3 regions of the Corynebacterium jeddahense genome follow, and region 3 is predicted to be linked to each of the others. Evidence: predicted binding sites of a transcription regulator. Region 3 holds the regulator's gene; each other region holds the start of a gene.
What was found. Region 3 encodes LexA, which represses DNA repair genes until DNA is damaged. Its sites were predicted from a motif close to CGAACANNTGTTCG; they were not measured.
Positions count from the first base shown of each region.

Region 1: CJEDD_RS08410 (SAV_6107 family HEPN domain-containing protein) is a predicted target of LexA. The motif match lies at 2,733-2,746, and genes of this name have one in related genera.
Region 2: CJEDD_RS12145 (HNH endonuclease signature motif containing protein) is a predicted target of LexA. The motif match lies at 3,247-3,260, and genes of this name have one in related genera.

Region 1 covers NZ_CP063194.1:1,731,932-1,739,074, forward strand. Annotated here, with positions in the region: gene rsmH (16S rRNA (cytosine(1402)-N(4))-methyltransferase RsmH) at 1-675, opposite strand, end outside; gene mraZ (division/cell wall cluster transcriptional repressor MraZ) at 867-1,301, opposite strand; gene CJEDD_RS08405 (DUF3040 domain-containing protein) at 1,710-2,078, opposite strand; gene CJEDD_RS08410 (SAV_6107 family HEPN domain-containing protein) at 2,203-2,637, opposite strand; gene CJEDD_RS08415 (GNAT family N-acetyltransferase) at 2,797-3,378, shown strand; gene CJEDD_RS08420 (polyprenyl synthetase family protein) at 3,418-4,515, shown strand; gene CJEDD_RS08425 (alpha-(1->6)-mannopyranosyltransferase A) at 4,515-5,999, shown strand; gene CJEDD_RS08430 (Rv2175c family DNA-binding protein) at 5,902-6,264, opposite strand; partial or broken gene CJEDD_RS08435 (protein kinase domain-containing protein) at 6,290-7,143, shown strand, end outside.
Region 2 covers NZ_CP063194.1:2,545,028-2,552,170, forward strand. Annotated here, with positions in the region: gene trpA (tryptophan synthase subunit alpha) at 1-546, shown strand, start outside; gene CJEDD_RS12130 (Rieske (2Fe-2S) protein) at 543-917, shown strand; gene CJEDD_RS12135 (bile acid:sodium symporter family protein) at 917-1,873, shown strand; gene CJEDD_RS12140 (hypothetical protein) at 1,883-2,188, shown strand; gene CJEDD_RS12145 (HNH endonuclease signature motif containing protein) at 3,278-4,558, shown strand; gene CJEDD_RS12150 (branched-chain amino acid transporter permease) at 4,565-4,912, opposite strand; gene CJEDD_RS12155 (AzlC family ABC transporter permease) at 4,909-5,619, opposite strand; gene CJEDD_RS12160 (YqgE/AlgH family protein) at 5,619-6,227, opposite strand; gene CJEDD_RS12165 (CCA tRNA nucleotidyltransferase) at 6,220-7,143, opposite strand, start outside.
Region 3 covers NZ_CP063194.1:1,545,541-1,552,683, reverse strand. Annotated here, with positions in the region: gene hflX (GTPase HflX) at 1-988, shown strand, start outside; gene CJEDD_RS07575 (HPr family phosphocarrier protein) at 1,221-1,490, opposite strand; partial or broken gene CJEDD_RS07570 (PTS fructose transporter subunit IIC) at 1,519-2,625, opposite strand; gene CJEDD_RS07565 (DeoR/GlpR family DNA-binding transcription regulator) at 2,692-3,480, opposite strand; gene lexA (transcriptional repressor LexA) at 3,524-4,210, opposite strand; gene CJEDD_RS07555 (hypothetical protein) at 4,417-4,785, shown strand; gene nrdR (transcriptional regulator NrdR) at 4,886-5,344, shown strand; gene hrpA (ATP-dependent RNA helicase HrpA) at 5,368-7,143, opposite strand, start outside.

The DNA of each region.
Region 1 (7,143 bases), 190 kb from region 3:
GCGCTTCGCGGGGTGGCCGCCGGTGCGTCGGGTCGCAGCGGGGATCGTGTCGTAGAGCAGCTCCACGAGCCGGCCGGCGCGGTCGAACGGCTCGCGCTCGCGCTCGGCGACGATCGCGGAGGCGATCTTGCCGGCGAAGCGCTCGTCGCCGTATGTCTTCAGCACGCGCGCGAGGTCACCGTGGCTGTAGGTGTTGAGCACCTCCGCGGCGGTGATCCCGGTCGTGGGGTCCATGCGCATGTCCAGCGGCGCGTCTCCGCGGTAGGAGAAGCCGCGCTCCTCCTGGTCCAGCTGCATGGAGGACACGCCGAGGTCGAACAGGGCGCCCGCGATCCCGCGCTCGCGCGCGGTGTCGAAGACGGGGCCGTCGTTGTTTGCGATGGCGTCGCCGACGGCGTCGAAACGCATCTGCACTGGGGTGAAGCGCTCACCGAACGGCGCGAGGCGCTCGGACGCCTGGGCGAGCGCGTTCGGGTCCCGGTCCACGCCGATGACGCGGGCGTCGGGGAAGACGGTGAGGAAGTGCTCGGTGTGGCCGCCGGCGCCGAGGGTGCCGTCGATGAGCACGGCGTCCGCGCCGAACCGCTCGACGGCCGGCGCGAGGAGCTCGGCCATGCGGTCGCGCATCACGGGAACGTGGCCGTGAGGGTCGTCGGCGAGCGTGTGGTGCGCCATGTCCGATCCCTCCGTTTGCCTAACGATCCTGAAGTGGTGTGGTGCGATTGCCGTGCGTCCCAGTGCGGGGAGCGCATAGAGCCCTGCCCGGGGCGGCTGTTCTGATGTCGGGGAAGTACACCAGAACGCTTCTCGCCCCGGACAGAGTCCGTACACGCTCTCCTGTGCCGCCTGCCGCGGGGTAGTCAGTCCTACAGCAGACCGGAGAGAATGTCGTCGTCGTCCGCCGCGGAGAACGCGGCTTCCGTCTCTTCTTGATACTTATTCCAGGACTCGAGGTCCCAGATCTCGAGAAAATCCACCGAACCGATGACCACGCATTCCTTCGACAGGTTTGCGTACTCCCGGTGCGCCGGGGACAAGGTGATACGCCCGGAGCCGTCCAGCGTCTGCTCATCCGCACTGGCAGCCAGATTGCGGATGAACGCGCGCGCCTTCGGGTTCGTGCGCGACGCCGCCGCGGCCTTGCGGGCGCGGGAGGCGAACTCGTCGCGGGGGTACACCGCGAGCGAGTGGTCTTGCCCCTTGGTCACCATCAACCCGTCCGCGAGGTCCTCTCGGAACTTCGCGGGCAGCGTCAAGCGACCTTTGTCGTCGAGCTTGGGAGTGTAGGTTCCCAGAAACATCCGGCGACCTACCTTCCTTCACCTTTGGACTGTTGGCTATGGAGTTCTCTCGGCTTCGTTCCACGGTGTGCACGTAGTCAAGATGCACACCACTTCACTCCGCTGTCGCCCACTTTAACCCACTTTCCCCCACATCCGCCACATTCCGCGCGAAAAAGTGGGGGCGTGTCGGCGTTTTTGCTGATCACATGGGTAGTTTTGGCGTGGGGGAAGTACCCGAGCTCCGGAGCCACACGCATCCCACGGGACATGTTCCGCCCCACACGCCGCTCCATTTCCGGGTCCGTGGCGTGCGCGGGACCCCTCGCACCGACCAGTGGGCGAGAGTGGGGCGCCGCAGTGGGGCGAAGTGGGGCACGAAAAAAGCGCCTGCCCACGTGTGGGCAGGCGCTCCGCTGGGGCGGGACGCTACTGGCGGTCCTCAAACCTCCTGCGGAAGCTCTCCTCCATGCTCGCGCCGCGCTGCGAGCGCTGCTGGGCGGGCGCCCGGCGCGCCTGCGGGCTACGCGCGGATGCCGGGGTGCACAGCGCCATGACGCCGCCGAAGAGCATTACCGCGAAGCCAGCGATACTGAGGAGCACAGTCCACGTGCTCCACGACGCGAGCGCGACGCCGCCGAGCAACATGACGATGCCGAGCACGATGAGGGCAAAGCTGCGCATGGTCAGCCGCCCCGTCTGCGGCGCGGAACTCATCCCCGTCTCGGTAGCAACAGTGCTGCCGAACTGGGGGTCCTCCGCGAACAGCGACTGCTCGATCTCGCGCAGAGCGCGCATTTCCTGCTCTGATAGCGACACTGCTCTCACTCCCGTTCCCAGCTGTTCGGCGGATCTCTTCCGCCGGTCACAACAACTGTATAACGGCACGGGCCCGGCAGTTGTTCCCCTCCTCCCCTCCGGGCTACGCCGCCAGCGCCCCCGCCTCGGGCCGCGCCTCGAACAGGAACGCCTCAGCGTGGCCGATGAGCTCGAGCACGACGGCGGCGCCGGGGTTGGTCTCGATTCCAGAGGCGACCCTGCCCCGCTGCGCGGAGTACGCCGCGAACCGCTTCGCCCACGTGGCACCCTCCTCACCCGTGAGCGCCAGTTTGTCCCAGGCGCTTGTGGGCAGCCGCTTGCGCTTGCGCAGTGCCGGCGAGCGGCTGCACCACGCGCCGGCCACCCGCAGCGCCGCGCGGTAGGCATTTTCCATCGCCAGGTCGTAGCTGCCCTCCTCGAAGTCGCCGTGCGCCTGCGCGAGGAGCGCCTCGGCGGTGTCGAGGAACTGCTCGCCGCGCGAGACGGCCGCACCCGCGCCGTACGTCTTGCCCGTGGTGGCGGAGATGACACTGTGCATTGTTCTTCCTTTCGTTGCCCGCTCGCGAGCGGGGTGACGTCCTTTCTGAATGCCCGCACCATAAAACAGCCGTTCGACACCACCCCGGAGACATGCGAACATACGTTCTATATCTCCCGTTTCCTCCCGCCCCGCGCCCCAACGTGATTCGATGGTGAGGTGACCGTTTCCATCCAGCGCCTCTCCCCGGCCGAGTTCGCCATGCTCGCCCCGACGCTTGTCGATATCTATATGGAGGCGATGGGCTACGCGCCGTCGATACGCACCGGGCGCATCCGCGTGTGGAAGGGCGAGGTACGCTCCCCCGGCTTCACCGCGCTCGCCGCCGTGGACGACGGCGTTATCGTCGGCGTCGCGTACGGGTTCATCGGCACGCGGGAGCGCTGGTGGGACCGCCAGCTCGTGCGCGCGATGCACGAGCTGGGCGGCCCCACGCAGCGCGACCGCGAGATGCTTGCCGACTACTTCGAGGTGGCGGAGATCCACGTCTCGCCGTCGTACCAAGGCCGGGGCATCGGGAAGCGCCTGCTCACCGAGCTGCTGCGCGCCGCGCCGACGCGCTGGGCGCTCCTGTCAACCCCCGAGGTTGCCGGCGAAGCGAACAACGCGTTCCGCCTCTACCGCGCGTTCGGGTTCACGGACGTCGCCCGCAACTTCCTCTACGACGGCGACTCGCGCCCGTTTGCCATCCTCGCGCTCGACCTCGCGGGCGCGCAGTATGGTTCCGCGGGCGCACAGTAGGGTTGTGGGGGTACAACAACGAGGCGAGGAGCAGCACACGTGGCAGAACAACTTCGGCCAGAACAACTGGGGCTCGACGCGATCCCCGGGGCGGTAGAACGCAACCTCGCGGCGTTCTTCGAGGACAGGGCCGAGGCGGTCGCCACGATCGGCGAACCCGTCGCCGAGGCCGTGGAGTACCTCCGGGCGTTCGTCCTCGAAGGCGGCAAGCGGATGCGCCCGAGCTTCGGCTGGGTGGGGTTCGCCGGCGCCGGCGGCCTGGCCAAGGGCGACGAAGACCCCGACGCGGTACTGCGGGCGATGAGCTCGCTCGAGCTCATCCAGGCGTGCGCGCTCGTCCACGACGACATCATCGATGCCTCCGACACCCGGCGCGGCCACCCGACGGTCCACCGCGCCCTCGAAGCGGACCACCGCGAGCGAGGGATGCGCGGCAGCGCGGCGGCCTACGGCGTCAACGCGGCCATCCTGCTCGGCGACCTCGCGCTCGCCTGGGCCGAGGACATGTGGCGCTACTCCGGCGTCTCGCTCGCCGCGCTCGAGCGCGCCGCGGAGCCGTGGGTGGGGATGCGCACCGAGGTCATCGGCGGCCAGCTGCTCGACATGATGCTGGAGAGCCGCGGCAGCGAGTCGGCGGAGCTAGCGGACCGGGTCAACCGGTTCAAGACCGCCGCCTACACCATCGAGCGCCCCTTGCACCTCGGCGCGGCACTGGCCGGCGCGGACGACACGACGATCGAGGCCTTCCGCGGCTACGGGCGCGACATCGGCATCGCCTTCCAACTCCGCGACGACCTGCTTGGTGTCTTCGGCGACCCGGCCGTCACCGGCAAGCCCGCGGGCGACGACCTGCGCGAGGGCAAGCGCACCGTGCTTTTCGCCACCGCGCTCGAGCTACTCGACGAGCACGACCCGTCCGCCGCGCAAGAGCTGCGCGACGGCATCGGCCAGGTCAGCGACCCGGCAGGCCTCGCCCGCCTCGCGCAGCTCATCCGCGACAGTGGCGCCGAAGACGCCGTGGAGGCCCGCATCAACGAGCTCACGGCCTCGGGCCTGCGCCACCTCGACGGGGTCGACGACGACGCGGCGCAGGCGCTCACCGCGCTCGCCCGCAAGGCCACGGACCGGCGCATGTGATGCGGGCAACCCCCACGACCGTAGGCGTCTACGCGTGCGCCCTCATCGCCATCGGCTCGTTCGGCGCCGGCGCAACGCGTTACCGCGGCGGCCTCATGCGCGAGGTGGGCCTCGAGCAGCTCACGTACGGCCACGGCCGGGGGCTCATGGACACTTCGCTCACCGCGGGCATCGTCGCGCTCGTCGTCTGCTGGGTGTGGCTCTGGCGCACCCGCCCAACGGCTGCCGAGGTGCGGCGCGCCGTCGTGGCGTGGGCCGCCCCGCTCGCGCTGAGCGCCCCGATCCTGTCGCGCGACGTCTACTCCTACCTTATGCAGGGCGCGATGCTGCGCGACGGTTTCGACCCCTACACCGAGGGCGCGGCCATCAACCCCGGCCCGTACCTCTGGGAAGTCTCCCACGACTGGCGCAACACCACCACCCCGTACGGCCCGCTCCACCTCGGCATCGGCCGCGCGGTGACCACGCTCGTCGGCGACAACGTCACGGCGGGCGTCATCGCCTACCGCTGCATCGCGCTCGCCGGCTTCGCGCTCATCGCGTGGAGCGTGCCCCGCATCGCGCGCGCCGTCGGCGGGGACCCGGGGCTCGCGCTCTGGCTCGGCGTGGCCAACCCGGTCATGCTGCTGCACCTCATCGGTGGCATGCACAACGAGGCGGTCATGGTCGGCCTGGTCAACGTCGGCCTGCTCGCCTGCCTGCGCATGCGCCGGTGCACGCCGGGCATCGCGCTCATCGCGCTCGCCGTCTCGCTCAAGGCCACCGCGGCGGTGGCCCTCCCCTTCGTCGTCTGGCTCATGGCGAAGCGCCGCGGCAAGTGGCTGAGCATCCTGCCGTGCGGCGCCTGGGCCGCCGCCGTCACCGCCGCCGTGCTCGAGGCGGTGACGTGGGTGTGCGGCTCCTCGTGGGGCTGGGTGGAGCAGCTCTCCGGCAACTCGAAGGTGATCAACCCCCTCGCAGGCCCCACTCTGGCCGCGGAGCTGCTCACCCCGTTGCTCCAGCTTTTCGACGATACGTTCCGCTACAACGCCGTCCTCAACGTGACCCGCGCGGTGTGCAGCGTGCTCATGCTCGCCGGGCTCGTCGCGGTGTGGTGGATCTACCGCCCGCGCGAGGGCCGCGAGTACGGGCGCGACGCCGTCGCCGGCACCACGGCCGCGTACGCCGTCGCGTTCGCCACCAACGCCGTGACGCTGCCCTGGTACTACGCCTCGATCATCTCGCTCGCTGGCGCGTTCCGCCCCCCAGTGTGGGTGCAGCGGATCACCGTCGGGGCGTCGATAATCGTCGCCCTCGCGTTTCAGGGCAGCGGCAACCACCGCCTTTACTCGGTGTGGTTCCTCGCCGCGGCGGCAACCGCCGCCGTCGTCGCGGTGCAGTGGATCGCTAGAACGCCATCGCCTGCGCGCGACGGATCACTTCCCGCGCCTTCTGGCCGTGGAGCGCGTCCACGGGGCGCCCGGGCAGCGAATCGTCCGGCGTGAAGAGGAAGGCGAGGATCTCGTTGTCGTCGAAGCCGCCGTCCGACAGCACCGTGATCGCGCCCGAGACGAACTTGCTCAGGCCGTCCTCGCCCAGCAGGCGTTCGGGGATGAACTTCTTGCCGTCCTTGACGTAGACCACGAGCTTGCGGGCGCCGACGTAGTCGTGCACCTTCGTCACCGGCACGCCGAGCGCTTCCGCGGCGTCGGGGAGGGCCAACAGGGTTTCGTCGCTAAGCAATTGCTCGAGATTCGTTTGTGCGCTCACGGTCGGCGATTCTACCCTTGAGCCCATGGCAACCTTGAGCGCAGGCACGACCCTCGACGGGCGCTACGTCGTCGACCGCGCTATCGCGCGCGGGGGCATGGCCACCGTGTACCGCTGCGTGGACATGCGGCTGGGGCGCGAGGTGGCGGCGAAGGTGATGCACGAGCAGTACGTCCACGACGAGGTCTTCCGCGAGCGCTTCCGCCGCGAGGCCCGAGCGATGGCCCAGCTCAGCCACCCAAACCTGGTCAACGTGTACGACTTCTCCGCCGCCGGGGACGAGGTCTTTCTCATCATGGAGCTCATCACCGGCGGCACCCTGCGCGAGCTGCTCGCCGAGCGCGGGCCGATGCCCCCGCACGCTGCGGCGGCGGTCATGCGCGGGATGCTCACCGGGCTTTCCGTGGTGCACGACAAGGGCATGGTCCACCGCGACATCAAGCCGGACAACGTGCTCATCGACACCTCGAGCCTGGTGAAGCTCTCCGACTTCGGGCTCGTGCGCGCCGCCGCGGACGCGACGCAGTCGACGGACCAGATCGTGGGCACCGTCGCCTACCTCTCCCCCGAGCAGGTCGACGGCAGCCCGCTCACCGCGGCCTCCGACGTGTACTCCGCCGGCATCGTCCTCTTCGAGCTGCTCACCGGGCACACCCCGTTTACCGGCGAGACGCCGCTCGCCCACGCCTACGCGCGCCTGCGCACGGACGTGCCCGCGCCGTCATCGAAGATCGCCGGGGTGCCCAAGCTTTTCGACGAGCTCGTCGCCACCGCCACCGCCCGCCAGCCCGCGGACCGGTTCCGCGACGCCGCTGACTTCCTCGCCGCCCTCGACGACGTCGCCCGTGAACTCGGCCTGCCCGATTACACGGTGCCCGC
Region 2 (7,143 bases), 1.0 Mb from region 3:
CTGCCCATCGGCATGCTCATCTACGCCAACGTCGCGTTCACGCGCGGCCTCGACCGTTTCTACAGCGAGTTCAAGGAGGCGGGCGCCGACAGCATCTTGCTTCCCGACGTCCCCGTCCGGGAATCCGCGCCGTTCACCGCAGCCGCCGAGCGGGCGGGCATCGACCCGATCTTCATTGCGCCCGCGAAGGCGTCGAAGGAGACGCTCGAGGGAGTCGCCGCGAACTCCCGTGGCTACATCTACGCGATCTCGCGCGACGGCGTCACCGGCGCCGAGAAGGAGGCGACGGTGGAGGGCTTGCGGGACGTCGTCGATAATGTGCAAGCCTTCGGCGGCGCCCCGGTGCTCCTCGGCTTCGGTATTTCGAAGCCGGAGCACGTGCGCGACGCCATCGCCGCCGGGGCCGCGGGCGCCATCACGGGCTCCGCGATCACAAACATCATCGCCCGCCACCTCGACGGCAACCGCGTCGCGGACATGGACGCGCTGAAGCGGGAGCTGACGGAGTACGTGGGCGCGATGAAGGGGGCTACGCTGGCACCATGACCTGTTCACGTCGCATGTTCCTGCTCGGCACCGCCACTACGTTCGCCGGCGCCTTCCTCGCCGCGTGCGGGGAGGAGGCGCCCGAAGACATCGCCAAGACCGACGTCCCCGTCGGCTCGGCAGTCATCCTCGACCGCTTCATCATTGCCCAGCCCACCGCGGGCAACTACGTCGCCTACTCGAGCGTCTGCCCCCACCAGCAGAAGAAGATCACGAAGGTGGAGGGGGACAAGGTGAAGTGCACCGCCCACGGCTCCACCTTCGACATCGCCACAGGCGACCGCGTCGCCGGCCCGGCGCTGTCCGGCCTGCGCAAGGTTGAGCTCAAGGACAACGGCGACAAGGTTTCCGCGGAGAACCCGGCCGGCTGATGAAGAAGGTCGACCCGCTCCTTGTCGGCATCGTCATCGCGGCGGTGCTCGCCTTCCTCGTCCCCGCGCGCGGCGGCTTCGCGGACGGCTTCGCCGTTGCCGTCAAGCTCGCCATCGCCCTGCTGTTCTTCCTCTACGGCGCCCGCCTGTCCACGCAGGAGGCGATCAAGGGCCTGACCAACTGGCGCCTCCACGCCATGATCCTGGCCTTCACGTTCGTCATCTACCCGGTCGTCGGCCTCCTCGCGCGCCCCACCACGGCGATCATCTCCGAGGACCTCTACCAGGGCCTCCTCTTCATGACCCTCGTCCCCTCCACCGTCCAGTCCTCCGTCGCGCTCACCGGCGTGGCGCGCGGCAACGTTTCCGGCGCGGTGGTGGCGGCGTCGTTGTCGTCGCTTGTCGGCGTCGTCGCCACGCCACTGCTCGTGATGTGGCTCATGGGCGCGGGCGACGGCGTGCACGTCGACGCCTCCGTGTTCGGCGACATTGGCCTCCAGCTGCTCCTGCCGTTCGTCTTCGGGCAACTCGCGCACAACTTCGTGCCGCGGGTGGGGGAGCTCGCGCAGTCGAAGGCCACCAAGATCGTCGACCGCGGCTCCATTTGGATGGTCGTCTACTCCGCGTTTTCCAAGGGCGTCGTCTCCGGCGTGTGGTCGAACGTGTCCCTGTGGGAGATCCTCTTCCTCGTCGTCTTCGCCTGCGCCCTCGTCGGCGCCATGCTGTGGCTCACCAACGCGCTGCCTGCCGCCCTCGGCTTCCCTCGCGAGGATCGCATCGCCGTCCAAATGTGCGGCACACAGAAGTCGCTGGCCACCGGCCTGCCCATGGCCACCGTCATCTTTGGCGGCGCGTCGCTCGGCGTCATGATCATCCCGCTGATGATCTACCACATGTCCCAGCTCATCATCTGCTCCGCGTACGTCTCGCGCGTCTCGCAGCACGATGCCCAGTAGGAGTTTCACGTGAAACATTTCGTCCGCACCCACTACCGCGTCCCCGACCTCGGCGGCGAGCTCATCAACATCGCCGAGCTCGAGGAACTCTCACCCCGCGAATGCGCCATGCTCCGCATGATCGAACTCGACCCCGCCGAGACCATCACCGGCATCTACGTCGACGGCCGCGTCATCGGCCAGGCCAACCAGCCGATGGACACCGTCCCGCACCCCGACACCTACGCCGCCCTCGACGGCATCACCGCAACCCGCCTCAGCGAGGAGGAGTTCGAGGCGCTCTGGGCCGAGGCCGCCGCCAAGTTCCCGCATTAGCCCCCGCGTATCGACGCACCTCCGGCCGCCCCCACCAACTGGAGCGTAGTCGTTATGCAGTGCGGGTTCTGTGAGGTCGGCAGTGAGTTGGTCGCGCGCCACCTGTCCGCAATGCGGAGTGTGGGGGTGCGACTCCATCGACGGTTGGTCAATACCCTCGAGTCCGCAATGCGGGGTTCCGGATCAGTTCCTCACAGGTAAGGCCAGGCCGCAGCGGGTTAGTTGGTGGCGCCCAACTTGTCCGCAATGTGGAGGCAATGCGGAGTTGCGGGCGTGCGACGGTTGGTCAATACCCACGAGTCCGCAATGCGGGGTTCCGGATCAGTTCCTCACAGGTAAGGCCAGGCCACAGCAAGTTGGTTGGTCGCGCCCCACTTGTCCGCAATGCGGAGTGGGGTAGCGACTGATCTACTGGCACACCACCAACTTGTCCGCAACGCTGAGTTGCGGGCGTGCGACGGTTGGTCAATACCCACGAGTCCGCAATGTGGAGTGTTCACGTCGGATCAGCCCAGCACCCGCCATAGTTACTTGGTCGCACCCCACGAGTCCGCAATGCGGAGTTCCGGATCAGTTCCTCAAGTATGGCCAGGCCACAGCAAGTTGGTTGGTCGCGCCCCACTTGTCCGCAATGCGGAGTGGGGTAGCGACTGATCTACTGGCACACCACCAACTTGTCCGCAACGCTGAGTTGCGGGCGTGCGACGGTTGGTCAATACCCACGAGTCCGCAATGTGGAGTGTTCACGTCGGATCAGCCCAGCACCCGCCATAGTTACTTGGTCGCACCCAACGATTCCGCAATGCGGAGTTCCGGATCAGTTCTTCACAGGTAAGGCCAGGCCGCAGCGGGTTAGTTGGTGGCGCCCAACTTGTCCGCAATGCGGAGTTCGGGCTCGAAACACACACGCATCTGAAGGCGGGGGCGTGGAGGGCCGAAGGAACGTCGATAAGCAAGTGCGAAAACAGGCCTCAAAACAGCGGTTTATAGTGCAAGTTATAAACCTCGTTTTCCCAGCTCAGAGCTAATATCGGCAGCACTTTTATAATGTTCCACATCGAACTTTTAATCGACTAAGAAAGGGCCATCATGACCGAGACGAACACGCCCGCTGCGGAGAACATTGCTACGTCGTTGACCCGGGAAATTGAGGCTGCGCACACCGCGATGACGCGGAGCAAAGCTGATCTGCTTGAGGCGATCCGACTGTTTGACTGTCTCGAACTCGCTCACGAATGCGGCGCGACGACGACCGCTCAGTTTCTGGTGCGCAGGCTCGCAATCTCCTCGTCGACGGCGTACGAATATGTGCACGTCGCGCATCGGATCGGCAGGTTTCAGCACCTCGCGCGGCACTTCCGCGAGGGCGAGCTCAGCTATTCGACCGTGAGGCTGCTGCTGAAGTACCTCAACGAGGAAAACGAGGAGGAGCTGGTGAGCCTCGCGCTCAAGCTCGGCTACCACGAGCTGGAACGGGCGCTTGCCGGGCGCGAACCCGAGGGGGAAGGGGAGGAGGACCCGCCGGAGTACTACCTGCGCCTACACGCGCGCGACAACGGCGACATTTCGTTCCACGGCAATCTCAACCCGGCGGACGGGGCGGCGTTTATGGCCGCGCTGAAGCTCGGCGAGATCGCCTACTACGACCTCGACGAGGTGCTCGAGGGGGGCGATCCGGAAGAGGAGGACGCGGTCGACGAGGCGCGGGACGCGGTGATGGACATCGAGGAGACCGTGCAGGCGCGCCAGACCGCGTCCGGGTACGGCCTGCCGATCGGGCGCATCCTGGTCAACGCGCTGATGGGTATGGTGCACATGATCCGCACGAACCCGCGGAACTCGCTGACCACGCCCGCGGCGCACGTGAACATCACCGCGACCATGGACGGGCGCGCCTACATGCCGAACAACCTCGGGGCGCCGAGCATGGCCATCGCGAACATCCTCGCCAACGCCAACATGCGCGTGTCCACGGTGGACGAGACGGGGCTGATCCTTAACACCGGCCGGCAGTTCCGGCTGGTCAATCCCGCGCAGGTCAACGCGCTGCTCACCATGTGGGGCGGGCAATGCGCGGCGCCGGGGTGCACGCACACCAGGTTCATCGAGATGCACCACATCCTGGACTGGGCGAACGGCGGCCACACCGACTTGGAGAACCTCCTCCCGCTGTGCTCCGCGTGCCACTCGCTGGTTACGGAGGGATACCTCCAAACCGTCAAAGAGGACGCGGACATCCACTTCATCTACGGCGACGGCACCAGGTTCGTCTCCCGGAACTACTCCATGGCGCAGCGGTGCGACAACGCGATGACGATGGACGAGTACAACGCCCTCATGGACGAGGAGGTCGCCTTCGCCGACGCGTAACCCCAGCTACAGCACCAAGTTCACCAGCACCATGTACAGCGCGGTGCCGCCGAGAATCGACAGGTCAGCGCGCCGTTTCCACCAGTGCAGCACCAGCGTCACCGCGAGCGCGGCAAGGGCGGCCCACAGTCGGGCCGGGTCTCCGGCGAAGCCGCTGAGGGTGTAGACGACGAGGACCGTCATCACGCCGACGGGCATGAGCAGGGCGAGGAACTCGATGAAGGGGCTGCCTTTGAGCACGCGGAGCAGTGAAAACGGCAGCGCTCGAAGCAACAGCGTAACGACGCCTGCCGGTATCAGCACCGCCGCCACCATGCCGAGCGTGACGCCGTCGGGGAGGCCGTAGTTGGTCATGGCAGCCGCCAGGTGAGGGTGTCGTCGATACGCGGTGCCCAAAAACGCACGACGAGGACGAGAAAGTAGGAGAGGAGGCCGACGATGACCACCTGCCCCGGGACAATCAGCGCGGCGAGGACCGCGAGGGCCGCGGCGATGAGCGGCGCGGAGACGTCGCGGCTGGCCTGGAACGCCTCGAACGCGAGGACCGCGAACAGTGCGGTGAGGGCGAAGTCGAAGCCCTCGAGGTTCGGCGGGATGACCGCGCCGGCGAGGGCGCCGACGATGCCCGCGCCGACCCAGGCGAGCTGGCAGACGATGGTGATGGTAAGCAGCCGCGCGCCGGTGGCCGGGCCTCGCAGGGTGGAGGTGATGGCGTAGACCTCGTCGGTGAGCGCGTAGGTGGCGTACGCGGACGGCAGGCCGCGGCGGATCACGTGGCGCGGGTAGGTGAGGCCGTAGAAGATGTGGCGGAAGTTCACCATGAACGCGGTGATCGCGCTGGAGACCGGGCCGAGGCCGGTGAGCACCATGTCGATGGCGAGGAACTCCATCGAGCCGGCGTAGACGACGGTGGAGAAGATCGGCGTCCACCACCACGCGAAGCCGGACTGGATCATGAGCACGCCGAACGCGAGGCCGAGCGGGATGAGCCCGAGGGCGACGAGCCAGGTGTCGCGCAGGCCGAGGCGGACCTGCTCCGATGTTTCACGTGAAACGGCCACTAGTTGTCTTCGAGGTTCGCGGGGAAGGTCGAGAACAGCGGCAGGGGCATCGCTTGCCGACGCATCACGTCGCCCCACAGATCCGTCCCCGCAGAAGCGACCGCGTCAGAGGGCAGGGCGGGCGCGACGAACCAGTCGCCGCGGAGGATCTCGTCGTCGAGCTGGCCCGGCGCCCACTCGGAGTAGCCGGCGAAGATGCGAATGCCGTCGACCTCGTCGGCGAGGTCCTCGGGCGCCGCGTTGAGGTTGAGCAGGACGAGGCGGTTGGCCAAGCGGGTGAAGTGCTGGCTCGCGTCGATGTCCACGCCGACGCGGGTGACGCCGACGCCGACGGCGGACTCGGGGCTTACGGGCCCGCCGATGTGCACGGCCTGGGGCTTCGCGGCCAGCTCGGCCCAGCCGGGCATGACGTTGGCGACGGCGACGTCGCTGCGGCGGTTGAGCATGACGCCGAGGGTGTGGTCCTCGTCGTGCTCCACGATGAGCACGACCGTGCGCGCGAAGAGGTCCGAGAACATCCCCGGCGCGGGGACGAGGAGCATCCCGGGCTCGGGCTCGTTGCGCTCGAGTGCGTTGAACAGCCGGTCAGCGTAAAAGTACTCAGGCACGTTCCTTCTCCCACCAGGCTTTGAGTTCGGCGACGGCGTCGTCGTGGTCGAGTTCCCCGCGCTCGAGGCGCAGCTCCTTGAGATACTTCCACGCCTTGCCCACTTCCGGGCCGGGTTTGAGGTCGAGGATTTCCATGATCTCGTTGCCGTCGAGGTCCGGGCGCACGCGGGCGAGATCCTCCTTCGCGGCGATCTCGGCGATGCGGTCCTCGAGCTCGTCGTAGGTGCGCTGGAGGCGCGCGGCCTTCTTCGCGTTGCGGGTGGTGCAGTCGGCGCGGACAAGTTTGTGCAGGCGGGGGAGCAGGTCGCCGGCGTCGGTGGCGTAGCGGCGCACGGCGGAGTCGGTCCACTGGCCCTCCCCGAAGCCGTGGAAGCGCATGTGGAGGAACACAAGCTGGCCCACGTCCTCGATGACGTGCTTCGGGTACTTCAGGGCCTTGAGTCGCTTGCGGGCCAGCTTCGCGCCGACGACCTCGTGGTGATGGAACGTCACGCCGCCGCCCTCCTTGGGCGCGCGGGTGGCGGGCTTGCCGATGTCGTGGAGGAGCGCGGCCCAGCGCAGCTCGAGGTCGGGGCCGTCCTCCTCGAGCTCGGTGGCCTGGCGCAGGACGGTGAGGGAGTGGCGGTAGACGTCCTTGTGCTGCATGTGCTCGTCGGTCTCGAGCTGGAGGGCGGGCACCTCGGGGAGGATGCGGTCGGCCAAGCCGGTGGCCACGAGCAGGTCGATGCCCTCCCAGGGGCGCGCGCCGCACATGAGCTTGTCCAGCTCGGCCTGCACGCGCTCGGCGGTGATGCGCTCGATTTCGCCGGCCATGTCGCGCATGGCGTCGAACACGCGGTCCGCGACGGTGAAGCCGAGCTGGGAGACGAAGCGGGCGGCGCGCAGCATACGCAGGGGGTCGTCGCGGAAGGAGAC
Region 3 (7,143 bases):
GATGCTCATCCTCGACATCTTCGCCCAGCACGCGAAGAGCCGCGAGGGCAAGGCGCAGGTGAGCCTCGCGCAGATGGAGTACCTCTACAGCCGCACCCGCGGCTGGGGCGGCAACCTCTCGCGCCAGGCCGGCGGCCGCGCCGGTTCGAACGGCGGCGTGGGCCTGCGCGGCCCGGGCGAGACCCGCATCGAGGCGGACCGCCGCCGCCTGCGCACCGAGATGGCGAAGCTGCGCCACCAGTTGCGCGACATGACCACCGCGCGCGAGGTGAAGCGGGCGCGCCGCCAGCGCTCCTCGATTCCGAAGATCGCCATCGCGGGCTACACCAACGCCGGCAAATCCTCGCTCATCAACGCGATGACGGGCGCGGGCGTGCTCGTGGAAGACGCGCTGTTCGCCACCCTGGACCCGTCGACACGCAGGGCGAAACTCGCCGACGGGCGCAACGTCGTGCTCACCGACACCGTCGGGTTCGTGCGCCACCTGCCCACGCAGCTCGTCGAGGCGTTCAAGTCGACGCTCGAGGAGGTCGCGGGCGCGGACTTGGTGCTCCACGTCGTGGATGGCTCCGACGCGTTCCCGCTCAAGCAGATCGAGGCGGTCAACGACGTGCTCGCCGAGGTCACCCGCGATTCCGGCGACGAGATGCCGCCGGAGATCGTGGTGGTGAACAAGATCGACGACGCGGACCCGATGGTGCTCGCCGAGCTGCGCCACGCGCTGGAGAAGTCCGGGCGCGACGCCGTGTTCGTCTCCGCCCTCACCGGAGAGGGCATCGCGGAGCTCGAGGCGCGCATCGAGCAGCACCTCAACTCCATCGACGCGCACGTGACCATGGTGGTGCCCTACACGCGTGGCGACGTGGTCAGCCGCGTCCACGACGAGGGCACCGTGCGCAGCGAGGAGTACGAGGAGGCGGGCACGCGTATCGACGTCCGCCTGCCGCGGGTGCTCGCCGAGCAGTACGCGGAGTTCGTGGTTTCCTAGTTCGCCGGCCCGGTCAACCTCACCCTCAACTTCGGCGGCGTCGCCCTCGAGGGCATCGCGCTCGGATCGGTCGGCATCATCGCGATTTACCCGATCCTGCGCTCGATCTACGACACGGTCGGCGAGGGGCAGTACCGCTAAGCGCTGCTGGGCAACCGCGCGAAAAACGCCCGCGCCGCCCGGTGCGAAACCGGTGCGGGGCGAGCGCTGGTGAACGTCGTAACGCTGCTGCCTACTCCTCGTCGAGGTTCTTCGCAATGAGGGCGGCGATCTCCTCGACGGCCTCCGCGTTGTCTGAGGTGACGGTGACCTCGTCACCGTGCTCTGCGCCCATCGCCATGATCATGAGGGAGGAGGCGGCGTCGGTCTCGTCGTCATCGTCGCCGCCCACGAGGGTGAGCAGGATCTCGTCGTCGTACTCGCCGGCCGCGTCCGCGATGACGGTTGCCGGGCGGGCGTGCAGCCCGACAGTGGAGCCGACCTTGACAGTCTTGGAAGCCATAATCTGATGTCCTTTCGATCGTTTGCGGTTACGAGTGTACGGCCGCCTTGGGCGACGCCGCCACCTGCTTCAGCGCGATGACGGCCGCGGTGGAGACCACCACGCCGGCCGCGAGCGCGATGAGCATGCCCCACCACGGGTGGTAGGCGAAGATGACGAACACGCCGCCGTGCGGCGCCTGCGACTGCACGCCGAGGGCCATCGAGATCGCGCCGGCCGTCGCGCCGCCGGCCATCATCGCGGGGATGACGCGGAACGGGTCGGCCGCGGCAAACGGGATGGCGCCCTCGGAGACGAAGGAGAGGCCGAGCAGCCAGGCGGACTTGCCGTTCTCCCGCTCCGCGGGGGTGAACAGGTTGCTGCGCAGGAACGTGGCCAGGGACAGGGCGATCGGTGGCACCATGCCGGAGATCATCACCGCGGCCATGATCTCGTACGCGCCCTGCGTGCCCGCCGACAGGCCCGCGGTGCCGAAGAGGTAGGCCGCCTTATTCACCGGTCCGCCGAGGTCGAAGCACATCATGAGGCCGATGATGATGCCCAGCAGCACCGCGGAGGAGCCGGACATGGACTCGAGCCAGCTGGTCAGGCCCTCCATGATCGCGCCGAGCGGGCAGCCGAGCAGCAGGTACATGAGCACGCCGACGATGAGCGAGGTAAGCAGCGGGATGATCACCACCGGCATGAGCGAGCCGAGCCAGCGCGGCACCTTCCACGTCTGGATCCAGTAGGCGATCACGCCGGCGAGCAGGCCCGTGACCAGGCCGCCGATGAAGCCGGCGCCGACCATGACGGAAATCGCGCCGCCAACGAACCCGGGCGCGATGCCGGGGCGCCCGGCGAGGCCGTAGCCGATGTAGCCGGACAGCGCGGGCACGACGAAGCCCATCGCCATCTGCCCGGTGGCGAAGAGTACGGCGCCGAGGTAGAGCATCCACCCGGACCGGGAGAACGAGATCAGCTCGCCGTCGACCATGACGTCGTGGCCGGGCAGGTTAGCGGGCGAGTAGTCCGTCACCAGCGCCTGCCAGCCGTTGGCCATGTCGGCGCCACCGAAGAGGAACCCGAGCGCGAGCAGGAGGCCGCCGGCGGCCACGAAGGGCACCATGTAGGACAAGCCCGTCATCACGGCCTGCTATTCCGGTTACACCCGAATTATGTCCGATTGTGTCCGTTTAGGCAACGAGGTTCGCGGTGTGGTTTACCCCTCGTTGGCGAGCACAACCTCGACGCCGTGTTCCCGCAGTTCCTCCACGAACGCGGGCGGTGCATCCGCGTCCGTGACCACGACGTCGACGTCGCTGAGCGAGGCGAAGCTGACGAGGTAGTCGTTGCCGATCTTCGTGGAGTCGCACAACACCACCACGGTGCGCGCGTTGGTGACCATCGCGGTCTTCACGGCGGCCTCCTGGGCGTCCGCGGTAGACAGGCCGTGGTCGATGGTCAGCGCGTTCGTGCCGATGAAGGCCACGTCCGCGCGCAGCAGCGCGAGCGTGCGAAGGGCGGTGCTGCCCACGACGGCCTGGGTGACCGGACGCACGGTGCCGCCGAGCAGCTGCACGTCGTTGAGCCCCGCGGTACTGAGCTCGAGCGCCGTGGGCAACGAGTTCGTCACAATCGAGCACTCGTGGGCGAGCCCGTTTTTGGCGATGAGGTCAGCGAGGCTGCTGATGGTCGTGCCGGAATCGAGGAAGATGCCCCCGCCGTCGTGGTCCGGGAGGAACTGTAGCGCGGCACTGGCGATCGCGTTTTTCGCCTCCGAGGAGGCCTTCGCCCGCGCATCGAGGGGGAGCTCGGAGGTGAGGAACGACTGGTTTGCCACCGCGCCGCCGTGGACGCGGTGCACCACGCCCTCCTCATGCAGCGCCGCGAGGTCACGGCGGATGGTCTCCGCCGTGACCCCGAATCGATCTGCGAGGTCGGTGACGCTCACGCGGCCCTCAACTGCGGTGAGCGACGCGATCTGGCGCTTGCGTTCCTCGGCGTACATAGGCCTCCTCCAATTCCCCCCACTCCGGGCAAGCGGGAGCTGGCTATAGGGTACGGAACACCGAGATGACCCGCCCCATGATTTCGGCTTCGTCGCCCTTGATGGGGGCGAACGCCTCATTGTGGGGGAGGAGCCACACGCCGGACGAGTCCTTGTGGAACTCCTTGACGGTCGCCTCGCCGTCGATGAGCGCGGCGACGAACTCGCCCTCCTCCGCCACGGGCTGCGAGCGGATGACCACCCAGTCCCCGTCGAGGATGCCCGCGTCCTTCATCGATTCGCCGACCACGCTGAGCATGAACACGTCGCCGTCGCCGAGCAGCTCCTCCGGCAGGGGGTAGTACGTGTCCACGTTTTCCTCGGCGAGGATCGGCGCGCCGGCCGCGATCTGGCCGACCACGGGCACGTAGCGCGCCGTCGACGCGTCTTCCGGGGCTGCCTCCTGCGCCTTCTTCTTCGGCTTCGGCGAGGTGGTCTCCTGCAGGTGGCGCAGGTCCACCGCGCGCGGCTTGTTCGGGTCGCGCCGCAGGAAGCCCTTCTTCTCGAGCTCCTTGAGCTGGTACGCGACGGAGGAGGTGGACTGCAGACCGGTCGCGTCGCCGATCTCGCGGATGCTCGGCGGGTAGCCGCGGAGCACGACGGCGTCCTGGATGACTTGGAGAATGCGCCGCTGGCGGTCCGACAGCGTGCTCATGTCGAGGTTGGCGGGCTCCGACTTCTTTCGTGCCATGGGGGCTCCTTCTGTGGCGGGTGGGTGCGACTACGAACGTACCAGAGAGGGCAAGCATGTTCGAGGATTTGCACACTGTAGTGGACACGCATCGGCGCGCCTGCTATAAATCGAACATGTCATCGTATTCGAACATACTAACGGGAGCGTGTTCGAACGTGTCGCGGACGCAAGTACAGTGTGCCGCGGATAGAAAGGAGACCACCATGTCAGTCGTGATTAACCCAGCAAGTGCCGCCAAAAAGCCGACCCGAGTTCAGGCGCCCGTCGTGCCGCCGGCGGAAGTGTGGGATCTGGAATCTCCCGCACGGCGCCCGGCGTGCGCCCGCGCTGTTCGAACCATCGCCGTTGGCGATCGAACTTCTGAGCGCTCGGTAAAGCGGTCCGGCCGCAACGCGGAGGCGGCGGGAAGTTCGTTCGAAATGCGTCGCGAGAACCGGGAGAGTGTCCTGCTCGGCGCCGTGCTCACGGCGGCGCTCATTATCGGCTCGGCCGTCGGCGGCGCGTTCTCGAGCGGGGACGAGGTGCCGATGTCGAAGGTGGCCTATTCGGCGTCGGTGGGCGCCGAGCACTAACGCGCGGGGCCGTTAGGGCGGGCGGGGCCCGCGGGTAACATCGCAAGGCGTAGACGCACCGCCTCGATGCCGGGGCCCGATCCGGGGAGGAACCGCTTCCGTGTATTGCCCCTTCTGCCACAACGAGCACTCCCGCGTCGCCGACTCGCGCCTTGTCGAGGGCGGGTCCGCCATCCGCCGCCGGCGCGAGTGCACCGAATGCGGCGGCAGGTTTACCACGGTGGAGAAGGCTGTCCTGACCGTGGTGAAGCGTAACGGGGTGAGCGAGCCGTTCGACAGAGACAAGCTCATCGTCGGCGTCCGGCGCGCCTGCCAGGGCCGCGACGTGTCGGACGACGCGCTCAAGCGGCTCGCCCAGGAGGTTGAGGAGACCGTCCGCGCGCAGGGCAGCTCGCAGGTGCCCGCCCACGAGATCGGCCTCGCCGTCCTCGAGCCGCTGCGGGCGCTCGACGAGGTCGCATACCTGCGTTTCGCCTCCGTGTACAAGTCCTTCGAGAGCGCCGACGACTTCGAGTCGGAGATCCGCCTCATGCGCCGCCGCGACCGAGAAGACTTCTAGGGAAGATTTCCAGGGAGGATTTTCTAGGCGAGCGCGTCGATCTTCTTCTCGATGCGACGCTGGCTCACTGGTTTCGGCGTGCCCAGGCGCTGCGCGAACAGGCTCACACGTAATTCCTCGATCTGCCAGAGGATGTCCTTGTACGCCTTCGTCTTCTCCCGCCCCGCCGGGAGCCGCTGCATCTTCGCGGCGAGGTAGCGCTTCACCGAGTCGACAACGCTCTGCCGGTCGGCGTCGCGGTCCGGGTCGAGGCGCATGTCCTCGAGGCGGATGCGCATCGCGTCGATGTAGCGGGGCAGGTGCTGCAGGTGCCCGATGCCGTGGACGGTCACCGCGTGCTTCGGCAGGAAGAACGCGAGCTGGCCGCGCATGTCGTCGATGGCGGGGCCGTCCCACTGCTCCAGCTCGGCGGCGAGGTTGGCGTACTCCGCCAGGGCCGGGGCGAGTGTGACTACGACGCGGCGCACAGCGCCCGGCACCTCCGGCTTGATTTCGGCGGCGAGCGCCTCGAATTCCTCGGGCGAGCGCACCGGCCCGCCATGCGCGAACATAAGGTCGCGAATGACGGCGATGCGCGCGTCGTCGACGAGCCCGGCCGCGCCGCCGTGCGGGTAGCGGTCCACGGCCACCTTGTGGCGCAGCGGCAGCCCCTTCGTCATCTGCGCGGCGTTGACGGAGATCTCGCGCAACAGCAGCGTGAGCGTCGCCGTGACCATCGACGCCTCGGCGGCCGCCTTCGTCGGGTGGACGGTCACCTTCACCCCGTCCTTCGTCGCCTCGAGGGCGGGGTAGGCGTCGACGTCGTTACCGTCGATGGTGGTGGTGACGGTTTCCGGGACCGCGCCGAGCGTGTCGGCGGTCCACTTCTGCACGGCTTCGGACTCCGACGTCCGCCCCGCCTGGGAGACGGAGGACCGGATCTTGCCGGCCTGCCGGCGCTTGAGCGCGGCGAGGTCCTTGTCGTGGTCGACCACCTTGCCGCGGCGGTCGATCGCCGCGTACGTCACCCGGAGGTGGGCGGGCAGCGCATCTGGGTTGAAGTCGGAGCCGTTGATGCCGCGCCCGCCCAGGCTGCGCAGGGCGTCCGCGAGCGCGTCGGTGAACGGGGCGTTCTCGCCAGTGTCGCTCTCGGCGATGACCTCGAGGGCGCGCTCGGCGAAGTCGGGCGCCGGGACGACGGTCTTGCGCAGCGCCTTCGGCAGCGTCCGGATCATCTCGGCCGCGAGCTCGGGGCGCAGGCCGGGCACGAGCCAATCGAACCCGTCCTCGCGGAGGTTCGCCAGCAGGGGCACCGGCACCTCCACGGTCACGCCGTCGAACGGGTCGCCGGGCTCGAACTTGTAGCGCAGGGCGTAATCGATGGAACCCTGCCGCCGCACTTCGGGGAAGGCGGCGGCGCCGGCGTCCACGCCGTCGTCGTCAAGCAAACTGCTCGGGTCGAAGTCGAGGTAGTGCTTGTCCTTCGCCCGCTGCTTCTTCCACCACGAGTCGAAGTGGCGTGCGGTGGTCACGTCGGCGGGCAGGCGGGAGTCGTAGAACTCGAACAGCGTGTCTTCGTCGACGACGAGGCCGCGGCGGCGCACCTTCTCCTCCACGGAGGCGGCCTCGGCGAGGAGCGCCTCGTTGTGGTCGATGAACGTGTGGTGGCGGTTCCAATCGCCCTCGAGCAGCGCGTGGCGGATGAACATGGCGCGCGCCCCAGCGGGGTCGACGCGGTGATAGGGCACGAGCCGGTCGCGCACGATGGTCACGCCGTAGAGCATCGATTTCTGGTGCACCATCGCCGCGGAGCGCTTCCG